3 regions of the Thalassobacillus hwangdonensis genome follow, and region 2 is predicted to be linked to each of the others. Evidence: predicted binding sites of a transcription regulator. Region 2 holds the regulator's gene; each other region holds the start of a gene.

Region 1 (6,136 bases), 320 kb from region 2:
AGGAGAGCGACGATTACAGACCTGACTTGACGGATAAAATACCTTTTGATCCGATTCGTCCATACGACGTAAGGGTCGTCATTGATGAAGTTGTCGATAAGGAGTCCTTTTTCGAAATCCATAAAGACTTTGCGAAAAACATCGTCGTCGGGTTCGCAAGACTGAAAGGGAAAACTGTGGGGCTCGTATGCAACCAGCCGAAGTATATGGCAGGTGGCCTTGATATCGATTCGAGTGATAAGGCTGCGAGGTTCATCCGCTTCTGCGATTCCTTCAACATTCCATTGATTACTTTTGAAGACGTGACAGGATTTTTCCCTGGGATTAAACAGGAACACGGGGGCATCATCCGTCATGGAGCCAAAATCCTTTATGCCTATTCAGAAGCGACTGTTCCGAAGCTTACGGTGATCACGCGTAAAGCCTATGGAGGCGCATATGTTGCGCTGAACAGTAAGTCGATCGGCGCTGATCTCGTTTATGCCTGGCCGAATGCGGAAATCGCTGTTATGGGTCCGGAGGGTGCTGCCAACATTATTTTTGCCAACGAAATCAACAATTCCGAAGACCCGGAAGCGACAAGGACCAAAAAGATTGAGGAATACAGGGAGAGGTTCGCCAATCCGTATGTAGCTGCAGGACTCGGTATGGTCGATGATGTCATTGACCCTAGAGAAACAAGGATTACCTTGATCAATGCGTTGGATATGCTGAAAAATAAACAGGAAGACCGCCCGAAAAAGAAGCATGGAAATATTCCGCTTTGATTGACACACCCGTGGACTTTCGCTAACGTACTAATAGTAAGTGTTTAGTACATAAAAGGAGGACGACATAGATGTTGAAAGTGAATAAAGATCGTCTAGTTGAGGAATTCCTGGAACTGGTACAAGTGGATTCCGAAACAAAGCATGAAGCGGAAATCGCAAAGGTGCTTATGAAGAAGTTTGAAGACCTTGGCGTAGAAGTGTACGAAGATGATTCCATGAACGAAACAGGACACGGTGCAGGCAACCTGGTTTGCACACTTAAAGGATCGAAACAAGACGTGGATACTATCTACTTCACATCCCACATGGATACGGTAGTACCAGGGAACGGAATCAAACCATCAATCAAGGATGGCTACATTGTTACTGACGGCACGACAATTCTTGGTGCGGATGATAAAGCAGGACTTGCTGCTATATTCGAAGCAATCCGTGTGTTGAAGGAAAATGACGTCGAGCACGGAGACCTCCAATTCATCATCACGGTTGGGGAAGAAAGCGGACTTGTAGGTGCTAAGGCACTGGATCCATCCCTCATCAAAGCAAAATACGGGTATGCGATCGACAGTGACGGAAAAGTCGGTAACATTATCGTAGCTGCCCCTACACAGGCGAAGATTTTTGCTAAAGTGAAAGGGAAGACTGCCCATGCGGGTGTGGCACCAGAAAAAGGTGTTTCTGCGATTACGATTGCAGCAAAAGCTGTCGCTAAAATGCCGCTCGGTCGTCTTGATGATGAAACGACTGCCAATATCGGACGTTTCGAGGGCGGTAAGCAGACGAATATCGTTTGTGATTATGTGGAAATCCTGGCAGAAGCACGCTCATTGAATCCTGAAAAAATGGAAGCTCAAGTTGAGAAGATGAAAAAAGCGTTCGAGGAAACTGCAGAAGAAATGGGCGGTTCCGTCGATCTTGACATCAAAGTGATGTACCCAGGCTTCAAGCAGGAAGCAGGAGATCATGTAGTCGAAGTTGCACGTGCAGCTGCCAAATCGATCGGTCGTGAAAGTGAGCTGCTGACGAGCGGAGGCGGAAGTGATGCCAACGTAATCGCAGGTCATGGCGTTCCGACCGTCAACCTTGCTGTAGGTTACGAAGAAATTCACACTACGAATGAACGTATTCCGGTCGACGAACTGGAAAAAGTAGCAGAACTTGTTACAGCTATCGTTCAGGAAGCAGCTAAATAATTATTTAATTGTTAAGAAACGATCATGCGAAACGTGCATGGTCGTTTTATTTTTGTAGAGGGTAACAAACACTATCTTGATCTGAACATGTTATAATAGAAGAACAGAAGTTCGCAAAGGAAGGTTCATGATGTCGAAGTACTATCCGAAAAATGGGCGGGTCATTTTCCATGTTGATATGAATAGTTTTTATGCTTCGGTTGAAATGGCGTTCAATCCGGAACTTAAAGGGAAACCGCTTGCGATTGCAGGAAATCCGGAAGAACGGAAGGGGATCGTTGTTACGAGCAGCTATGAGGCTCGCAAGCATGGTGTTAGGACTACGATGCCGTTATGGGAAGCTCGAAAACACTGCCCTGATCTGATTGTGATGCGTCCGAATTTTGACCGTTATCGTACGGCTTCCAAGGAAATGTTCAAAATTCTTTCAGACGTTACGGAACAGATCCAGCCAGTTTCCATTGATGAGGGCTATATGGATATTACGGACTGTGAAGATCAAGGAACACCACTTGAAATCGCTGACCAGATTCAGCGGAGGATTGCCGAAGAACTTGATTTGCCATGCAGTATTGGAATCGCACCTAATAAATTCCTTGCTAAAATGGCATCTGACATGAAAAAGCCGATGGGAATCACTGTACTCAGGAAGAGAGACATCCCTCAGAAGCTTTGGCCATTGGATATAGGGGAAATGTATGGGGTCGGTGAAAAAACGGCAGAGAAGCTTAAGAAAATTGATGTCAAAACGATTGGAGACCTGGCAGCTCATGATGTGCTCCAGCTGAAACGAGTACTCGGCATCAACGGAGAACGATTGCAAAATCGGGCAAATGGTGTGGATCAACGACCTGTCGATCCAGATGCCGTCCATGAATTCAAAAGCATCGGAAAATCCACGACGCTGCCTGAGGATACGACGGATGAACGTGAAGTGCAGCAGGTATTAAGAAGACTGTCTAGCAAAGTTGCCGATCGGATGCGGGCCAAACGGGTGCTTGCCCGCAATGTGCAGGTGATGATCCGCTATCATGATCGGAAGACGATCACAAGAAGTACACAGTTACCTGAGCATATCAAGCATGCAGAGGATCTGTTCAATATAAGTGTACGTCTTTTCGATCAGCATTGGAACCAGAAGCCAATTCGCCTGCTTGGGGTTACTGCACAGGATCTGGCAGAGGAGAAAGAGTTGAGCCAACAGCTGGATCTTTTCAGTTATGAAACGTATGCAGAGAAAGAAAATCTGTATAAAACCATTGATGATCTTACTGAACGCTACGGTAAGAACCCGTTTCAGGATCTGACTAGTCACAATAATAATGACAAAGGTAATGTCAGTACAAGCTTCCAAAAAGATTTTTTGGATGATTATAAGAAATAGAAAGCGTTGCTTCTCCGTAAGCAGCGCTTTTGTTTTGAAATGAAAGTTTTATTTCATTACAAAACATATTGTCTTCTCGAAAATCATGTAGTATATTTAGATTAGAAATGAAATAAATATATAAAAACATTTCAAAAATTATTGTGGAGATGATGATATGGGAATCCAGCTCAATCAAGTGAGCAAGACGTATAAGAGTGGCGAGGTAGAAGTTAAAGCACTGAAGGACGCTACATTGCATGTCCCAGATGCAACAATCACAACGATACTTGGGCCTTCAGGGTCCGGGAAGTCGACATTATTGAATGTCATCGGAGGAATCGATCGTCATGATTCAGGCTCCATATCGTTTAATGATAAAAAGCTGGAGTCATTAAAGGAAAAACAACTTACCGAATACAGAAGAGAGTCCGTCGGATTTATCTTTCAACAGTACAATCTGATTCCTACTTTGACGGTTAAAGAAAATATTGAAGTAGGCAAGGAATTGAGTAAACAGCCTCTCGATATGGAAGATATTCTTGAAAAAGTCGGAATGGTTGATAAGCAGGACAAATTCCCTTCCCAATTGAGTGGAGGAGAGCAGCAGCGGGTGGCAATTGCCAGGGCGTTAATCAAAAATCCACAAGTCCTCTTATGTGACGAACCAACGGGTGCATTGGATGAAGAGACAGGGAAGCGGATTCTATCTTTATTGAAATTCGTGAATGAAACCTATCAGACTACTGTATTGATCATTACCCATAACCATGGGATCGGTGAGATGGCTCACCACGTCATCAAAATGAAAAGTGGTGAAATCGTCGAAAATTACCAAAATGATACGCCGATTGATCCGAAGAAGGTGTCATGGGCATGATCCTACGAAAAAGTATGTATCGCAATCTTAAAGAAAAGAAATTCCAGTACCTTGGAGTCATTACACTTTTAATTTTATCTGTCATGTTATACGTCTCTCTTTCTATGGCGATCTCTACACTTGAAGTACGCAATGAAACTTTTTCTGAAGACTACAATCAGGAGAGCTTCCATTTCATAGCCGGTCAAGAGATGAGTGAAGAACAGGTCAACGAATGGGAGAAAGACTATCAAATCACGCTTGAACAAAGGGAATATAAAGATATCGATGTCGATGAGGAGTCTTCAATGAGACTATTTTCAATGACGGAAACCATCAACGTCCCTTTTGTATCAGAAGGGGAGCTTCCTTCTGAAGCGAAGGAGATCGCTGTATCAGAAGTATTCGCTAAGAAAAATAGTCTAGGTATAGGGGATACGCTCGATATCGAAAATAAGACCTTAACGATTACTGGTTTCGTCTATTTACCTGATTATATTTACATGATCGAACAGGAAACGGATATGATCAGTGATCCCGCTGGGTTTGGGGTAGGAGTAACTCAAGAGGAAACTTTGCTGGATTTGAGCGGGAACTCGATTACTCAAGTGCTTGGTCTTGGAAATGCCTCTCAGATAAACGATTTCCAGCAGGCATTGAATCAGCAGGTGAACGTGCTTAAATTCCTTGAAAAGAAGAATAACCCGCGTATCCAGTATGTAAATACTGAAATCGAAGGTGCAAGAGCGACGATGACGACGTTACCATTGTTCATTCTGGCTCTATCGATCATCATGGTACTGATGCTGATGAAACGAAGACTGGAAATGCAGCGGAAAGAAATTGGAACGTTGATGGCACTTGGTTACAGAGGGAAAGAACTGCGGTCCCATTATCTTGGGTATGCATGGGTGATCGGATTGACTGGTACGATCCTTGGAGTGCTTGCTGGTGCTGGGCTTTCTGTTCCGCTGACTAATTTATATGGCAGCTTTTACAATCTTCCAAGTATTTCCTATTTTGACTTCGATCCGATGGTGCTTATCGTAGGATTCGTGGTTCCGGTTATCCTCTTGTTACTATTGACAGCGCTGGTTATCAGAAAGCCACTGAATCAGAGTCCGCTTACACTTTTGAGACCGAAAACAGTCAAAGTAGGGAAAAAGTCATTCTTGGAAAGGCTTCCGATTTTGCAGCGTGGAAGCTTCATCAAGCGGTTCCGCTTACGGTTGATGATCCGAAGTAAAGCAAGAAGCGTGTATATCTTCTTAGGTGTAATGTTTTCTACGATACTTTTATTCTTTGGATTCATTTCGTTCAACTCGATGGACCAGCTTGTCGAAGATACCTATGAAAAGATTCAGACCTACGAGTATGCGGTGCATTATCGGAGTTTGCAGGAGAATGACGGCGGAGAAGGAAGTCCCTTTACCTTGGCTGATTCTGAAGTGATAGAAGTGAACGGGGAAGAGTTGCCGGATGTAGAAAAGTCAACACTTTATGGGATGTTGCCTGAAACCGACAAAATGAACCTGCAAAATGGCGACGAATCATTGAACGAAGCCATTACTTCAGGTTTTGTCATTTCTAAACCATTGGCTGCCATCATAGGGGCGGAAGAAGGCGATGAAATCACGCTTGAAAATTCATTGAACAACAACCGTTTGACAATGAAAATTACCGGCGTAGCAGAGATTTATATCGGTGCGAACATCTACCATCAATTATCCGATGTGAATGAATTTCTCGGCTATCCATCGGAAACCCACACAGGTAAATGGTTGGATGCTGAGCCTGAGCAGTCGGATGAGATCTTCATGATCGAGAGTAAACAGGAGATCATCGATAATTTCGAATCGATTTCAGGACCGACGCGTTATTCAGTTTTTGGAATGGCTGCATTTGCCATTTTGATTGGTGTCATCGTCCTGACATTGCTTACGAATTTGAT
Region 2 (6,136 bases):
GATCCCATGATGGCATGCTTACGACGCTTACATCATAGCCTTTGGACTTCAGTTCTGCCTGCGCTTTGATTGCAAGCTGCACTTCAGAACCTGTTGCGAGGAGCAACCCATCAGGAGTCCCTTTACTTGCAGGGCTGATTACGTATGCACCTTTCTTCACACCATCGTAGGCGAATTCTTCTGTACCTTTCAGCGTCGGTAGACCTTGACGAGTCAGTACGAGTGCAGTAGGAGTCTTATCAGATTCCAGTGCGACTCTCCACGCTGCACTAGTTTCATTACCATCTGCCGGACGAATGACGGAAAGGTTCGGCATCGCGCGAAGTGAAGGTAATTGCTCGATCGGTTCGTGTGTAGGACCGTCTTCTCCAACCGCTATTGAATCGTGTGTAAACACATAGTTCACAGGTAGGTTCATCAATGCTGATAAACGGATTGCAGGGCGCAGGTAGTCACTGAATACGAAGAATGTGCCACCATAAACTTTCAATCCACCGTGAAGGGCCATTCCGTTCAGTGCGGAAGCCATCGCAAATTCACGGACACCGAACCAGATGTTACGACCAGCATAGTTTTCCTTAGAGAAGTCTTCTTGTCCTTTGACAGCTGTTTTATTCGAACCAGCAAGGTCTGCACTTCCTCCGAAGAAGTAAGGGATCGCTTCAGAAAGTGCGTTGATGGCTTCACCAGAAGCAGCACGTGTTGCTGGGCTGTCCTCACCTTCTTCAAATGTAGGCAGAGAATTCTCCCAACCGGAAGGAAGTTCACCTTTGATCGCTTGATCCAACTCATCAGCCAGTTCAGGATTCGCAGTTTTGTATGCATCGAATAATTCTTTCCATGCCTGTTCTTCTTTTTCACCGTTCGCCTGAACTTTATCTTTGAAGTCCTGATACACTTCCTCAGGCACGTGGAACTCCTCATGTTCCCACTTATAGTGCTGTTTAGTCGCGACGATTTCGTCTGTTCCAAGCGGAGCACCGTGAGAAGCGGATTTTCCGGATTTATTAGGAGAACCGTAACCGATCACAGTCTTCACTTCGATCATTGTCGGTTGATCTGTATTTGCTTTCGCTTCTTTGATGGCGTTACGGATTTCCTTCATATCGTTACCATCTTCTACTCTGATGACCTGCCATCCGTAGGCTTTATATCGATCCTCCACACTTTCAGAGAATGAGCGATCCAAATCACCATCAAGCGAAATATCGTTTGAATCATACATGACGATAAGCTTGCCTAGACCAAGATGAGCTGCAAGGGAAGCGGACTCCTGGGAGACACCTTCCATCAAATCACCGTCACCACAGATTGTGAAGGTATAGTGATCGACGACTTCATGATCGTCTGTATTGTATTTCGCAGCTAAGTGACGCTCTGCCATCGCCATACCTGTTGCCATCGCAATTCCTTGCCCAAGTGGGCCGGTAGTTGCCTCTACTCCATCGGTATGTCCGAACTCAGGGTGACCAGGTGTTTTCGAATCCCACTGACGGAAATTCTTCAAATCATCCATCGTCACATTGTAACCGGATAAATGCAATAGGCTGTAAAGAAGCATAGAGCCGTGGCCTGCAGAAAGCACGAAACGGTCCCGATTGAACCAGTTGGAATTCTTCGGATTGTGATTCATGAATTCCGTCCACAATGTATATGCCATCGGAGCAGCCCCCATCGGCATACCAGGGTGACCTGAATTCGCTTTTTCAACTGCATCGATTGTAAGTGTACGAATCGTATTGATTGATTTCTGTTCAATTGTTGACATGTTTAAATAAACCCCTTTCTACAGGTATATGTACCACCTATTATCCTATAATGAAACGAACCAATAGACAAGCGATGTCATCACAATTTAAAAATTCTGAAGTTTCAGCTCGAATTGTTACTTGTCAGGGTGATCTGACTGACTCATTATTCCCTGAACAATGAAAAAGCGCCCCTCCTTCATAGGATGAGCGCGTTTTCACTTTCCATACTACTTAATGCTTCTTTTCGTTCCGCTGCATCTGCTTGAGTTTTTCCGGAGTAACATCATTGCCCTCAGGATCAACCACTTTCAGACCTTTCAGCTGATTTTTGAACGATTTCCTTACATTTCCGAGATATTCCTGTCTCAATACTTTCTGTTCTTCTTTCTCTTCTTCAGTCAAGCCTTCATTCTTGGATTTCTTTGCAAGCGCATTGATTCTGTCCAATTTATTTTGAGATAGCATGTGGAACATACTCCTTTTTGGTACGTAGTAAATAAAAAGACAAGTGTCACCTGACCCTTGTCTATCACTTATTTTAACTTTTGTCTGCATCTTTTTCAAGTGATGCGTATTCCTTGTACCTGCGATGGACTGTTGCCCTGGATACATCATAACCCAATCCTCTGAGCGTCGCTGCCACTTCCTCAAACGTCAGGTTGTTTTTCCTTAAACGAACAACCTCTTCGATCGGAAATGCCTTCCGTTCTCTTCCTGGTGCCAAATGCTGATTGGAAAGGTTCTCTCCAGGATTATACCCTTGCTCCATCGCTTTTTTCATCCCACGTCTTATCTTAAGGTTATGTATCTTCCTCTGGTATTCTTCAACAATTCCTACGATTTGCAGAACCATGGAATCAGACTCTGAAAGTTGTAATTCCCCCTGATCTGTCAAAGACAGCACTTTCACGCCTGATTTCTGCAATTGATGGAACAGCGCGATTTTCGTGTTTCCTCGTCCAAGACGTGTTTCATCCTGAACGAGCAGTGCATCCGCTTCCCCGCTTGAAAAAAGATCGAGCATTTCGAATACACCTTCCCGCTCGATGTCGTAGCCACTTTCCTTTTCTTTAATGATCCGTATGATTTCCATCCCTTCTTGAGCAGCCATCGCTGTCAGTTCTGCTTCCTGCCGTTCCAGGGATGTAACCTGCGCTTCTTTTTCCGTACTGACTCTGCAATAGATGATTACGTTCATGTTGGGTCCCTCTCTATCTGTATCGTTGGAAAACCATCATACTATGAATTAGCCGCTGATCGCTATGGATACGTATAGGAATGTAAGGCTCAAAACGAAAAGTACTCCGAATGTCATGTCCACTTTTGAAATTCTATTAAACATTGAAATCCCTCCGAATAAGAACTTTTGTTCGCATTTGTTGAATTCAGTATAAATACGAACATAGGTTCCTGTCAAGTATTTTTTCGAACGAATGTTTGTATTGGCAAAATGTTCATGTTACAATGACCTTAATACAAAACATATGTACGAGGTGTCCAATTATGAGTAAATTATCCAAGCGTCAACAGGAAATTCTGGAATATATTAAAGAAGAAGTATTGGCCAAGGGTTATCCACCATCCGTTCGGGAAATCGGCCAGGCTGTCGGTCTCGCCTCTAGTTCAACGGTGCATGGACATCTTTCCCGCTTGGAAAAAAAGGGGTTCATTAGACGTGACCCTACGAAACCGAGAGCAATCGAAGTACTCAGCCTCGAAGAAGATCAAAGTATTCCGAGACCGGAACCCACTTATGCACCTGTAATTGGTAAAGTAACTGCCGGCTCTCCGATCACCGCAATTGAAAACATCGAAGAATATGTACCATTACCTGATACGATGGCTGATGCATCAGACAATACCTTCGTTCTCGTAGTCGAAGGTGAGAGTATGATTGAAGCTGGAATACTAGATGGTGACATGGTAATCGTTCGTCAGCAGTCTACTGCACAGAATGGCGAGATCGTCGTTGCAATGACAGAAGATGAGGAAGCCACTGTAAAGCGTTTCTTCAAAGAGAAGAACCATTTCAGACTTCAGCCCGAGAATTCAACTATGGATCCAATCATTCTCGACGAAGTATTCATCTTAGGAAAAGTAGTAGGTTTATATCGTACTGTTCATTAAATCTTAACTAAGCCCCCTGTCTATACGGACAGGGGGCTTTTTACATGTTTTATATTCTTAACCCAGCTGGATACACTAACTTTTATTAAATGCAATATGGAGGACAATTATGAATTTCATACTACAATCGATCATCATGGTATTCGCTGGAATTTTATTACTTAGGATAGCCGGCAGAAAGTCTATTTCTCAAATGACACTTGCTCAAACCGTTGTCATGATCTCAATAGGATCAATAATCATCCAGCCGATTATTGAAACCAGTGTCTGGCGGACGATTATCGCTGCTTCCATTTTCGTTGGGGCATTAATCCTTATGGAGTACTTACAAGTCCGGTTCAACTTTATTGAAAAATTCATCACCGGAAAATCAAAGATCGTAATTGAAAATGGCGAGCTTAATGTTGATAACTTGAAAAAACTACGTTTTACTGTTGATCAATTGGAGATGCGCTTGCGACAACAAGGGATTTCCAACATGAAAGATATCAAAACCGCTACTTTGGAGCCTAATGGGCAATTAGGCTATGAATTGATACCTGAGGCCAGGCCTTTGACAGTCGGAGAATTCAAGAAACTTATGATGGTGCAGAATCAGCAGCAACAAAGTAATGCTCAGCCTTCCAGCAACGGAGCTAATATCTTTGAAGAGATCATAAATTATGAAAATAACCAGTACAAACAGCCCGGAGATGCATGAGAAGCTTACTATCCTACCCCGCATTTTGTCGAATCAAAGATTTATGTTTAAATGATAGAAGGTGTATAATAGGATTAAGATCCAAATACGACCTATGGTATAACAGAAGTGAGGGGATCCGTAGTGGAAACCTTAAAGAGAGAGATCACCGCATTGGAAGATAAAATAGAAAAGATGCGGAAAAAGATGTATGATGTTTACATGAAAGACCCGAAAGACCCTGACGTCGTGGTAGTGTCGCAGGAGTTGGACAAGTTATTGAATAATCTGATGGATTTGATCAATAAACAGAATGCACGTCCCTGATCAAGAACTGCACCGACAAGTGGTGTGGTTCTTTTTTTTTAACATAAAAAAGGCTGCCGGGAATTCCGGCAGCCTCTTGTATAGGCAAACGATTAATAAGTCTGCAAGTATTGTTCACGTTCCCATGGGTGAACCTGTGTGCGGAACATATCCCATTCGATTTCCTTCGCTTCGATGAAATGTTCGAACAGGTGCTCACCAAGTGCATCGACCATGATCTGATCCTGCTTCAGCAATTCGAGCGCATTGAACAAAGTGGATGGTAGATCCTGTACTCCGTTCTTCTCCCGCTCTGCTTTATCCATTACGTAGATGTTGCGATCGACTGGTGCAGGCGCCTGAAGTTTGTTTTCCACTCCGTCAAGACCAGCAGCAAGTAATACAGCCATCGCCATATAAGGGTTGGCAGAAGGATCCACACTACGCACCTCGATACGTGTGCTTAAGCCACGTGAAGTCGGGATACGGATGAGCGGACTGCGGTTTTGACCTGACCATGCTACGTAACAAGGTGCTTCGTATCCAGGAACCAGGCGTTTGTAGGAGTTTACCGTCGGGTTAGTAACTGCTGTGAAATTCGTCGCGTGCTTGATGATACCAGCAGTGAACTGATACGCTACTTCTGAAAGCTGCAAGTCACCTTTTTCATCAAAGAATGAATTTTTTCCATCTTTGAACAGGGACATGTTGGCGTGCATACCGGATCCATTTACACCGAACAATGGCTTCGGCATGAAGGTCGCATGCAGTCCGTGCTTGCGGGCAATTGTCTTGACTGCAAGTTTGAACGTCTGGATATCATCACAGTGTTTGACTGCATCTGAGTATTTGAAGTCGATTTCATGCTGTCCCGGAGCCACTTCGTGGTGGGATGCTTCGATTTCAAAGCCCATTTCTTCCAGTTCCAGAACGATATCACGACGACAGTTCTCCCCAAGATCCGTCGGTGCAAGGTCGAAGTATCCACCTTTATCATTCAGTTCCATCGTAGGCTCACCGTTTTCATCAAGCTTGAACAGGAAAAATTCCGGCTCTGTACCAATGTTGAATGCAGAAAACCCTAGCTCCTCCATTTTCTTCAGGTTACGCTTAAGGTTATATCGGGGACACCCTTCGAACGGCGTCATATCCGGATTGTAGATATCACAGATGAAACGCGCTACTTTCCCTTTTTCTGAAGTCCAAGGGAATACAACGAAAGTATCCAGGTCTGGCACCAAATACATATCCGACTCTTCGATACGCACAAATC
Region 3 (6,136 bases), 270 kb from region 2:
TAGAGTCTATATCAAATACAATTCCCAAGGCGTCCTGTCCCGGTCACCTTGGGATTGTTCACTTTTCGGGATCATCCTATTTCCTTGATCGTGCGAATATCCTTGTCAAAGAAAATAAGGCTGCCCCACAAGGATACCCATATCCCTGCAATTACATAAACAAAGCTCGCTGATGACTGATCAGCCACATAGCCTCCAATGATGGAAACTGCCGGAATCATGAATGCAGCAATCGCACCCATCAAATTCTTTACACGTCCTCTGTATTCATCCTGCACTAGTGTGATCATCAGTGAAGAAAATGCGATATTGAAAACAGTCAGGCAAAAGGTCATGATGAAATATACGGCCATCCCACTATATAAATCAGTCAACGTCCCCACTGTCAGGATCGTAACTCCTGCCAAGGTGATGCTGATACCGAAAACAAGGTATGGCTTTAAACTGTTTACGATATTTTTTGCGAACAGCCCCACTAAAATGCCTGCGCACGCTCCTATGGTGTGAAACCATCCGAATACAACAGCCCCTGCCCCGTATTGCTCCTGGACAATGACCACAAATAAGGGGCCGATGACAGAAGCAACATTCAGGACCATCCCGATCCATATCAACTTGTATAAAGGGCGATGTGATCGCATGAGTTTGAAAGCATCCTTCAAATCTGCTACATATGAACTGAACTGTTTTTTTTCCATAGCTGCAGCTGACTCATTTACAATATCTTTATTATGTAAAGTCGTTACAATCAGAAGATTCAATAATAGACTTGCGACGATATATACGACTGAATGTGTAAGCATCACGCCGATAAAGCCAATCGCTGCAATCAGAAAACCACTGAGTGATTTGCCGAGGATGATCGATACTTGTGAAGTGGAAGAGATATAGCCACTCACTTGCACAATCCGTTCCATTCCTACGATTCTTGGCAGCAGTTTGTTCTTCGCTGGACCAACCGTTACCATCCCGATTTCATGTAGAATGACTCCAAGGTAAAGAAGAATGATAAAGTAATCGTTAAGATAAAAATAAAAGAGTGAGACACTCAGCCCCACCAGCACCATGATAAGGAAACCCAGCTGCATCGCCCGTTTCGGTTCCCTTCGGTCTACAAATACACCGATAAATGGCCCGAGGATGATTTGGGTGACAAAGCTGATCGCAGTTATGAAGGAAGCGAATAACGCAGATTGCGTCTGTTCATAGACATACCAGAAGATGACGACATCATAAATGCTGTCTGCCAGTGCGGTCAAAAATTGATTGGTTACAATTACTCCCATATTCCTTTTAACATTTGCTTTGGCCATCAAACCCTCCTTCCTTTACCTTTTTTTACCATATTTTCTGTTTTCGTCATTTATCGCTCAATTCCTCCCTTTTTCTTAAATAAAAAATTCTCTTAAACGTCGTTGTAGATTTTTCTAAGAGGTTTATTCAACAATAAGACGAATAATGTAACACTCAATCGCGAGATATTTAGGGGGCGTTGCCGAATCAGTGGAAAGGGCGGCGTGGGAACTACTCGCTTTCCTGTGGGGGATCCGGCAAGCCTCCTCGGTCGTTTCACTCCCGGCGGGGTCTTGCCTAGCCCCTTCTCCCACTGGAGTCTCGCAGTTCCCCGCCACCTTATGTGTGTTTGGTGAACGCTTCCAGGTGCTGCATGGTTATCAACAATCAAGGACCGGTTACGAGCACGTTTACTTCTTAATAATGAAAGCCCCGATCAATTCATTCGAATTTGATCGGGGCTTACGGATTTGCAGCAACCGCTTCATATCATAGTTCATTCTCCACGGTTATGGATCCAGGCCTTATGGGATTTCATGATTTGAATTTCTTCCAGTCCATGTCACTTTCGTTCAACAGTTCTTCGAAGCTTTTGTTGGCTTCTCTGCGCTTTTTTTCTTCAATCCGCTCTTGCCGTTCTTGTTCTTTACGTTTTTCTTCAGCTTTTGCGAGCGCTTTTTTCTTCGTCTTCATTTGTGAGAGAAGCTCTTCATTCAAGCGGTCCTTCAATGAACCATGCTCTGTCTTTTTCCTGCTCATTCCGCTTCTCCTTTCATCACTTCGCTGGATGGAATTACGGGATTCAGGATTCCCTGTGGGCTCGAAAGCCGGAACGCTCCTCGCACGAGGTCGAGCTTCAGCTGATCATCAAAGAAAACTGCCTGCTGACGATGGACCAGCACTTGATAGTCGGCATTCTCCACTTCATCGTCCCACTCTGTACGATCTGCCGCCCACCTTACCGTTGGGACACCATTGACACCGCAACCGCATCCGTCTGTATCATAAAACAACTTCAAATAGCCATGTTGTCCGCCTTTCAACTGCTCCAATACCGCTTTTGCCTCTTCCGTTATAGTAAGTTTCATACCATCACTCCTGAATCCATCATTAGAAAAACTCGACCCTTCACCAAGTGCTTCTACGTATTTTCTACTTCCAATCCTTTAACAAAATTGAACTTTCTTAAAGTGTAAAAAATACATTGCCAGAGAGCAATCGTTTTGCTTTCACTCTGCGTAATGTCCTCCGACTAGCTTGCTCCGATGCAGCGCTGTACCTGCTTCTGTATAGGAAACCGCCCGCAAGAGAGCATCCTTGCCGTACTTATCGCGAATCGAATCCATCACATAGCCCAGTTCCCGCTTCCGATCCCTTCCAATATCGAATAAATTGAGCTGCATACTCGTATCTTCTTCAATGTTGGATAGAGCGATGGAAATTTTCCTTACCGTCTTTTGCTCATAGAAGCTCGCAAAAAGCTGCAGGCAGATGTTGTAAATGTCCATCGTAATATTCGTAGGCTGCTCAAGGCTTCGTGAACGATGGAATCCTCCCCCGCCTTCATTTTTGCTGTAGCCGATCCCAAGACTGATCGTACGGCCTGCTTTCCGGTTATTTCTCGCCCGCTTCGCCACCTCTTCGCACATTTCGAGGATGACATGCTGGACCTGTTCCGGGTCATGATAGTCCCGCATGAGGATCTGGCTTTTCCCGTAACTGATCTGCCCTTGGATGATCGGTGCACCAAGGTCGGAAAGGTCCACTCCGTTGGCATGGTAGAACAACTGATTGCCCATCACTCCGAAAGTCTTTTCCAGCCGCTCCAGCGGGTAGGTCGCCAATTGACCGACCGATGAGATGCCCATCCGGTTCAAGCGCTTTTCCAGGCGTGGCCCGATCCCCCACATTTCACTCAGTGGAGCAACCGGCCAAAGCTTCGTACGGACATCTTCATAGGTCCATTCTGCAATTCCTTTCTTCTTCGCTTCCAGGTCCAGACAAAGTTTCGACATCAGCATGTTCGGCCCAATCCCGATGGCTGCTTTCAGATGAAACGTATCTTCCAGCTCCTCCAGTATCAGGGAAGCGATCTTCCTGGCATCACCGAACATACGGCTGCTTCCGTCCACTTCCAGAAAACTTTCATCGACACTGTACGTGTGGATCGATTCGCGGGGGACATACTTATGGAACAAGCGTGTCACTTCAGAGGAAATTTCCAGGTAGGTGCGCATTTGAGCGGACACGATGACGATGTTCGGATCACTTGGGATTTCAAATAGACGGCTTCCTGTCCGGATGCCGTAGTCTTTCTTCATCGCAGGAGAAGCTGCGAGTACGACACTCCCTTTCCGATTCGTGTCTGCCACGACGGCTAAATGACAGGTCATCGGATCAAGGCCGCGCATGATTGCTGCACAGCTGGCATAAAAGCTCTTCATATCCACACAGAGCACATGGCGATCCGGAAATTTAGTGTAGTCGATCACTGGATTTTTCATTCCTCATGCTCCTTTTTTCTAGTAGTCACGATTGCGGAGCTACCTGAACAGACCATCAGAAAGCGAGTCACGGTCTTCATTCGAATAGTCCTATCTTATTTCTATTATGCGAATATATGTTCGATTTTTCAAGAGGGAGTCGTTTCCATTTTAATCATTGTACATAAAAAAGCCTGCCAGCTGTATGCTGGCAGACCTATCATTTTTTTTCGAATTGTTTTTTCATCAGCTTTTCCATCGTAGCAGGTGTCATGTTGTAGAGCTTGCTGCCTGCTTCCATCCATCTTGGCAGGTTGATTTCGCGGACGGGCTGGAACAATGCATCCACGATCACACGAGCGAGACGATTCGCATCGATCATCAACCGGTCGACGGATGCAGCGTAGTTACCGGACGGGTCCGCGACGTTGAAGAAGTTTGTCCGGACAGGTCCAGGATTGACGCTTGTTACGAACACTCCTTCTGTCTGGACTTCCATCCGGAGGGCGTTCGTAAACCCTAAGACGGCATGCTTCGTTGCAGAATATACCGCCGATTTCGGTGTTGCCATCTTGCCGGCCTGGGAAGCGATGTTGATGATATGCCCATGCTTCTGAAGAAGGAAATGCGGAAGCAGCTGGTGTGTAGCACGCATGACCGCCTTTACGTTGACTTCGAGCATCCGATCGATGTCCTGCCATGCAGACTCGTTGAACCGATCGAACACACCGAGACCGGCATTGTTGATCAGTGCATCGATCCGATCATGAACGAATAAAATCTGATCGCTGACATCTTTCCATTCATCATCATTGGACAGGTCTGCGCGATACCAGTGGCATTCCACTCCATACCGGCGTTTCAACTCATTCGCAATTACTTCAAGTTTCCCTTCCGATCGTGCTACCAGTATCGGAATTCCACCATTCCTTGCAACATGAATTGCAAGGTACATCCCTATCCCATTTGATGCTCCTGTGATGAGGATTTTCTTTCCGTTCACTTGTTCATTCATTGGAATCCCTCACATTTTCGTAAAAGACCACACCATTTTGCTCCGTTTCATCGATGAGTTTACGGTCAAGAAGAAAATCAAGCTGACCGAACGTCTCTGACATCGTCAGACCGAACTGCGTTTCAATATGTTTCGGGAAAAGCCGTTCACATACTTGAAAAGCGGTCATCTTTTCATTTCCAATGATACGGCGGACGTGATCCGCACGTTGAGCCTGTTTCGTCAGCCTCTTCCTTATCAATGGATGCGGATCACCGAATACCTCCCCATGTCCTGGATACACGGTATGAATAGCGTAATCGAGCATCTTTTCAAGAGAATGGCGGTATTGCAGCTGCGGCTTCGGCCGCGCCTCCCCTTCCTGATAAGGAGGCTCAAGCAACGGGTTGGACGAGATATGTTCCAATACGTGATCGCCTGCAATCAAGGAACCGTCTTGCTCCTGGTAAAAGGAAAGATGGCTTTGCGCATGGCCAGGCGTCTCCAACACTGTCCAACCTTCATGCCCGGGCAGGGAATCTCCTTCAACCAATGTATGGGTGACTTCCCCTTCTGACGTATACATAAGCGGTTTTCTCAGCGCCTTCAGGAACGGTTCGTATTGGACCGGCACCCCGGCTTCTTTATATAATCCGGCGAAAAATGTTTCATATCGGGAAAAGAAGGCTTCATCACGCTTCAGCCATGGGTTGACATTTGCATGGGCAACGATGTCCCTGGCATTAGTAAAACGCTCGACAAGTCCGATGTGATCGGGATGATGATGCGTCAAGATGATCTGTTCAATGTCTTCAGGTCGATACCCGAGTTCCTTCAATTGAATCTGGCAAGCCTCCCAGGCTTCCTCCGTCTTGACACCGGCATCCACGATCGATAACCGGTCGCCTTTCAGTACGTATAGATGGACATCCCCAACAGCAAACGGTGTAGGGACGGTGATTTGTGCAATTTTTTGTTTAAGCCTTGTCATCCTGCTGCCTCCAGTAACTGAATAGTCATTCATTTTCTATTGTCATTGTATCATGGGTAAAGTGAAATTCCTATCGTTTTGAACACTATTCACCTGAGGAATCAGCTAGCCTTTGAACATTTCCTGAAGGGTATCCTTCAATATTTCCGGAAGAAATTCGAAGGAATAATTCAACTCGAGCCGCTCTGTCCACTGGTGTGCGTCCTTCCCTCGTGGACCCAGGTTGATGATCGGCATCGTGATCGCTTTCATCACGTTTTCCGGAAGTTCAAAGCCTCTCCCCTGGATCGGCATATGCTTCAATAAATCATCCAAAGGGGAATCGGAAGACACCGGCCCGATGAAGCTCAAATCAGAGAGCCCTGGGAAGTATTC

Evidence for each region. Region 2 encodes LexA, which represses DNA repair genes until DNA is damaged. Its sites were predicted from a motif close to CGAACATATGTTCG; they were not measured.
Region 1: the regulator LexA is predicted to act here: its motif matches at 2,064-2,077, upstream of ACFQ2J_RS05380 (DNA polymerase IV).
Region 3: the regulator LexA is predicted to act here: its motif matches at 3,907-3,920, upstream of ACFQ2J_RS05105 (Y-family DNA polymerase).

What each region holds. Positions count from the first base shown of each region.
Region 1 is NZ_JBHTKL010000001.1:1,005,969-1,012,104, reverse strand. It holds gene ACFQ2J_RS05390 (acyl-CoA carboxylase subunit beta) at 1-767, shown strand, start outside; gene ACFQ2J_RS05385 (M20/M25/M40 family metallo-hydrolase) at 839-1,963, shown strand; gene ACFQ2J_RS05380 (DNA polymerase IV) at 2,094-3,347, shown strand; gene ACFQ2J_RS05375 (ABC transporter ATP-binding protein) at 3,505-4,206, shown strand; gene ACFQ2J_RS05370 (ABC transporter permease) at 4,203-6,136, shown strand, end outside.
Region 2 is NZ_JBHTKL010000001.1:687,573-693,708, reverse strand. It holds gene tkt (transketolase) at 1-1,768, opposite strand, end outside; gene ACFQ2J_RS03630 (DUF896 domain-containing protein) at 1,983-2,216, opposite strand; gene ACFQ2J_RS03625 (YneB family resolvase-like protein) at 2,290-2,949, opposite strand; gene lexA (transcriptional repressor LexA) at 3,255-3,878, shown strand; gene ACFQ2J_RS03615 (DUF421 domain-containing protein) at 3,988-4,578, shown strand; gene ACFQ2J_RS03610 (aspartyl-phosphate phosphatase Spo0E family protein) at 4,702-4,884, shown strand; gene glnA (type I glutamate--ammonia ligase) at 4,977-6,136, opposite strand, start outside.
Region 3 is NZ_JBHTKL010000001.1:953,352-959,487, forward strand. It holds gene ACFQ2J_RS05085 (aldo/keto reductase) at 1-3, shown strand, start outside; gene ACFQ2J_RS05090 (MFS transporter) at 72-1,313, opposite strand; gene ACFQ2J_RS05095 (YqkE family protein) at 1,828-2,052, opposite strand; gene ACFQ2J_RS05100 (iron-sulfur cluster biosynthesis family protein) at 2,049-2,381, opposite strand; gene ACFQ2J_RS05105 (Y-family DNA polymerase) at 2,523-3,797, opposite strand; gene ACFQ2J_RS05110 (SDR family NAD(P)-dependent oxidoreductase) at 3,997-4,791, opposite strand; gene ACFQ2J_RS05115 (MBL fold metallo-hydrolase) at 4,784-5,761, opposite strand; gene ACFQ2J_RS05120 (M20/M25/M40 family metallo-hydrolase) at 5,867-6,136, opposite strand, start outside.